Regions from separate parts of the Photorhabdus machadonis genome, predicted to be linked through region 2. Evidence: predicted binding sites of a transcription regulator. Region 2 holds the regulator's gene; the other holds the start of a gene.
The links. The regulator CRP, encoded in region 2, controls carbon source genes, mostly activating them, when cyclic AMP is high. The targets are predictions, from matches to a motif close to ATGTGANNNNNNTCACAT.

Region 1 (2,479 bases), 2.2 Mb from region 2:
GCAGGAAAGACGTCGTTTCCTGCATAGGGTAAAAGTGCATCCTGTAGTTTAGATGGTAACTGTGCCCAGATAGAGTGAAAGCGAGCTTGCATAGAATGATCTCCAAATTAACTTAAGATTATTCTAGGCGCGCTGATGAGATTTATAATGTGATGTTAATCACATAAACAATGAAAATTATGTAATTAAAGTCGGTAATTGAGAGATTTGTATCAAATTTTCTAACTTGTAATTAACTAAATAGATATAACAACACTGGGAATATAAAAGGGGCGGTCAGCGAAGTAATGATGCCACAGGTCATTAGTGCTAATGAACTGTATGCGCCTTCAACAAAATTGACTTCTGTACAACGGGCGGTGCCTAAAGCATGTGATGCGGTTCCCATTGCTAAACCGCGGGATGCTTTGGTTTTCACTTGCAAGAGGTCGAACAGGTTATGACCAAATATTGCCCCAAGAATGCCGACAAAAATGACGCAAGCGGCACTGATTGCCGGAATACCACCGATAGCATCGGCTACTGCCATTGCTATTGGCGTAGTGACTGATTTAGGCAGTATCGAAGCGGCTATTTCAGGTGTTGCGCCCATCCATAATGCAATCGCCGTACCTGTAACCATAGCGACAATACTGCCGATAAAACAGACACTGATAATGGACTTCCATTGGGTGCGGATCTGGTGCAATTGTTCATATAACGGGTATGCCAGCGCAACCACTGCGGGCTGGAGCAGATCATTAAGAATTCGGCTGCCGGCGAAATAGTGTTCATAGGGGATATTGGTTATTAACAATATTGGGATCAGTACCGCGATAGAAACTAATAAGGGATTCAGAATAGGCATTTTGAATCTTAGTGAAAGTTTCCTTGCGGCGTAGAATACAATCAATGTTAATGGCAGTGACCACCAAATATGACTTAACATATTTATTTCTCTTGTTTTTCTTGTTCAGTCTTAACTTTTGATACAGAGCCAATAATTGGACGTTCGCGGTGAACATAATGGGAACTGTAAGCAACAATAATCATAACAATTGCGGTGCTGATCAGGCATGAAAGGACAATCGGTAATATCTGTTGGCTGAGTTGATCGTAATAATTCATAACGCCGACACCGATAGGCAGAAACAGCAGGGTCATATTTCTCAGTAACAGACTGCAACCTGGTCTTGCCCAGTGGGCAGGGATCAATTGGAAAGCCAATAAGACAAACAATATCAACATACCGAGAATACTGCCGGGAACTGCGATGGGTAACAGAGCAGAGATGGCATTGCCTGCCAACAAACACAGGTAAATCAGTACAAATGCTCGCAGGTACTGCCAACCTATAATCAGTACTTCACGAAACGACATAACAAAATTCCTAATTTTAGTGAGGAATTCATCATACAATTAACCTTGGGAATGTGCCATAGATCACATTCAAAAAAGGGGGGACCATTGCTGCTCCCCGCTTGTAAGATATATTTGCAATAAATTGATTGTTATTTCACCTGCATACCCGGTTGTGCGCCACTGTCAGGACTGAGCAGGAAGATATCTTTTCCGCCAGGCCCAGCAGCCATCACCATTCCTTCAGAAATACCGAAGCGCATTTTACGCGGAGCTAGGTTAGCAACCATTATAGTTAAACGGCCTTCCAGGGTTTTTGGATCAGGATAGCTGGAGCGGATACCGGAAAATACTTGGCGGGTTTCGCCCCCAAGATCCAAAGTCAGTTTCAGCAGTTTATCTGAGCCTTCTACAAAATCAGCCTGTTTGATAAGGGCGACGCGCATATCAACTTTGGCGAAATCATCAAAAGTGATCGTATCCTGGATCGGATCTTCTGCCAGTGGGCCGCTGACTTTTTGTGGTGCGCTGATGCTTTCTTTAGACGCCGTAACCATCGCATCGACTTTATCCATATCAATGCGGTTAAACAGGGCCTTAAAGGTGGAAACCTGATGATCCAGCAGAGGCTGTTCAATACTATTCCAGGCCAGTTCTGTATTCAGGAAAGCTTCTGCGCGTTCTGCCAGACCTGGCAAGACGGGTTTCAGGAAAGTCATCAGAATGCGGAACAGGTTGATGCCCATTGAACAGATGGCTTGAAGATCTGCATCACGGCCTTCTTCTTTTGCCACAACCCAAGGAGCCTGCTCATCCACATAACGGTTTGCCAAATCAGCCAATGCTATGATTTCACGGATTGCTTTACTGAATTCGCGGTTGTTGAACTCTTCTTCAATCACTTTCGCGCCATCAATAAACTTCTGGTAAAGCGCCGGATCAGCCAGTTTATCCGCCAGCTTGCCACTAAAGCGTTTATTAATGAAACCCGCGTTACGGGAGGCCAGGTTAACAACCTTATTAACGATATCGCTGTTAACACGCTGAACAAAATCTTCCAGGTTCAGGTCGATATCATCAATACGAGAAGAGAGTTTGGCCGCATAGTAATAACGCAGGCAGTCTGCATCCAGATGATCCA
Region 2 (2,479 bases):
ACTCAAATTGATTTCCCGTATTTGTTATCCATGTTACAGGGCTCATTCGTTTCAAGTATTAATACCATCGTGGTTCCCGGCGGAAAAATGGGACTGGCCATGGAATTAATTATGACACCATTGGTACAGCGATTACTGGAAGGGGAAAAAATTTGTTGATCAAAACCTGGGATAAATCTAGAAAACCCAGTGTTTGAATCCACTTCTTATATTATTCAGTTAAAAAAACAGGTAACTGATATTAGTTACCTGTCGTTATTTTTCAATCAGGAAATAATATCTTAATCTGTCTCTTTAATTTCAAAGCTGTGGGTAAGCTCAACTGATTTCCCCAACATCAACGAAACAGAACAATATTTCTCAGCAGAAAGCGTGACGGCACGTTCAACCGCTTTCTCTGTTAAATCCTTGCCGGTAACAATAAAATGCAGATTAATAGAAGTAAACAAGCGTGGTGCCTCTTCACGACGGCGGGAGGTTAATTTCACTTCACAATCTTTTAGGTCATATCTGCCTTTCTGTAAAATAGAAATAACATCAATCGTGCTGCAACCACCCACTGCCATTAATACCATTTCCATTGGGCTTGGTGCCTTATCACCAGCATTTCCATCCATCATGATCTGATGGCCCGAAGACGACTCCCCCAAAAGAGACAACCCTTCAACCCATTTTACCCGCGCTTGCATAAGTACCTCTTAAGTCATTTTTTGCATCAAAGCCTACTCTTTCAGTATTAAACTGGCAATCTAATGAGCAGTTTATTGTGCTGAAACAATACAAGACAAGACAGAAACCTTTTCCTGTGTTAAAAACAGAAGCAGGTCCAGGTATATGTGGGTTAAGATCAATACTCAAGTTTCAAATTTCAGATAACCTATATAAAACCCTCACCTGTCGGTTTTTCAGCAAACTAATATGTTAAGCTAGTGTCTTTATATGCCAGCCTGACGAGAAACTTTTAGGTTCTCGTGTTATTTAGGCAGCGATAACAACAGAGGATGAAGCGAATGGTTCTCGGCAAGCCACAAACAGACCCCACTCTTGAATGGTTTTTGTCACACTGCCATATTCATAAATATCCATCCAAAAGCACGCTTATTCATCAAGGCGAAAAAGCAGAGACGCTTTACTACATCGTAAAAGGTTCTGTTGCAGTTTTGATTAAAGATGAAGAAGGCAAAGAGATGATCCTCTCCTATTTAAACCAGGGAGATTTCATTGGCGAACTTGGATTATTTGAAGAAGGACAAGAGCGTACAGCCTGGGTACGGGCCAAAAGCGCCTGTGAAGTAGCGGAAATTTCCTATAAAAAATTCCGTCAACTGATTCAGGTAAACCCGGATATTTTAATGCGTTTATCTGCCCAAATGGCAAGCCGTTTGCAAACAACTTCTGAGAAAGTCGGTAACCTGGCTTTCCTGGATGTGACCGGCCGGATTGCTCAGACTTTACTGAATCTGGCGAAACAACCCGATGCAATGACTCACCCTGACGGGATGCAAATCAAAATCACTCGTCAGGAAATTGGCCAGATTGTTGGCTGTTCCCGTGAAACGGTTGGCCGTATTCTGAAAATGCTGGAAGATCAAAACCTGATCTCCGCACACGGCAAAACAATTGTTGTTTACGGTACACGTTAATTCCGGATTAATCAGCGCATGATACTGCGCTGATTTCTCTTATCCTTGTTACACCAACTGGCTAATTGCCTTCTCCAGCCGTTCCATCCCTTGGGCTATCTCCTCTTCACTGATAATCAGCGAAGGCGTGAAACGCAGTACATCACTACCAGCACTCAATAACATCAGACCATTTTCAGCCGCCAGTTGCAGGATCTCTTTAGATTTTCCCTGATACTGCGCTTTTAGTTCCGCACCAATCAGCAATCCCTTGCCACGGATTTCACCAAATATCGAATATTTTTGATTGATATCGTTCAGAAAATTCACAATCAAATGATGCCGTTTTTCAACACCATTCAAGACCTCTGGCGTATTGATAATGTCAAAAGCGGCATTTGCAACCGCGCAAGCCAGCGGATTACCACCATAAGTTGTGCCGTGAGTCCCCGGTGCCATCGCCGAAGCGATATTCGCCGTAGTCAGCATAGCGCTAACAGGGAAACCACTTCCCAATGCTTTCGCTGTGGTGATAATGTCCGGCACAACATCATAATACATATAAGAAAATAACTTACCGGTACGTCCCATCCCACTTTGTACTTCATCAAATACCAGCAGTACCTGATGCTTATCGCAAAGTTCACGCAACCCATGAATAAATGCGGGTGTCGCCGGCGTGACTCCCCCTTCACCCTGAACAGGTTCTAATACAACAGCGCAAGTATGATCATCCATGACCGCCTTTACTGCATTTAAGTCATTAAAAGGCACATGAATAATATCTGCGGGTTTTGGCCCAAAACCATCAGCGTATTTTGGTTGACCACCAACAGAGACAGTAAACAGAGTACGAC

Region 1: the regulator CRP is predicted to act here: its motif matches at 1,411-1,428, upstream of ACUN2T_RS17060 (CidA/LrgA family protein).

What each region holds. Positions count from the first base shown of each region.
Region 1 covers NZ_CP199761.1:3,600,243-3,602,721, reverse strand. Annotated here, with positions in the region: gene cdd (cytidine deaminase) at 1-92, opposite strand, end outside; gene ACUN2T_RS17065 (CidB/LrgB family autolysis modulator) at 233-928, opposite strand; gene ACUN2T_RS17060 (CidA/LrgA family protein) at 931-1,359, opposite strand; gene metG (methionine--tRNA ligase) at 1,491-2,479, opposite strand, start outside.
Region 2 covers NZ_CP199761.1:427,909-430,387, reverse strand. Annotated here, with positions in the region: gene ACUN2T_RS02130 (phosphoribulokinase) at 1-159, shown strand, start outside; gene ACUN2T_RS02125 (OsmC family protein) at 282-689, opposite strand; gene crp (cAMP-activated global transcriptional regulator CRP) at 1,011-1,643, shown strand; gene argD (bifunctional acetylornithine/succinyldiaminopimelate transaminase) at 1,692-2,479, opposite strand, start outside.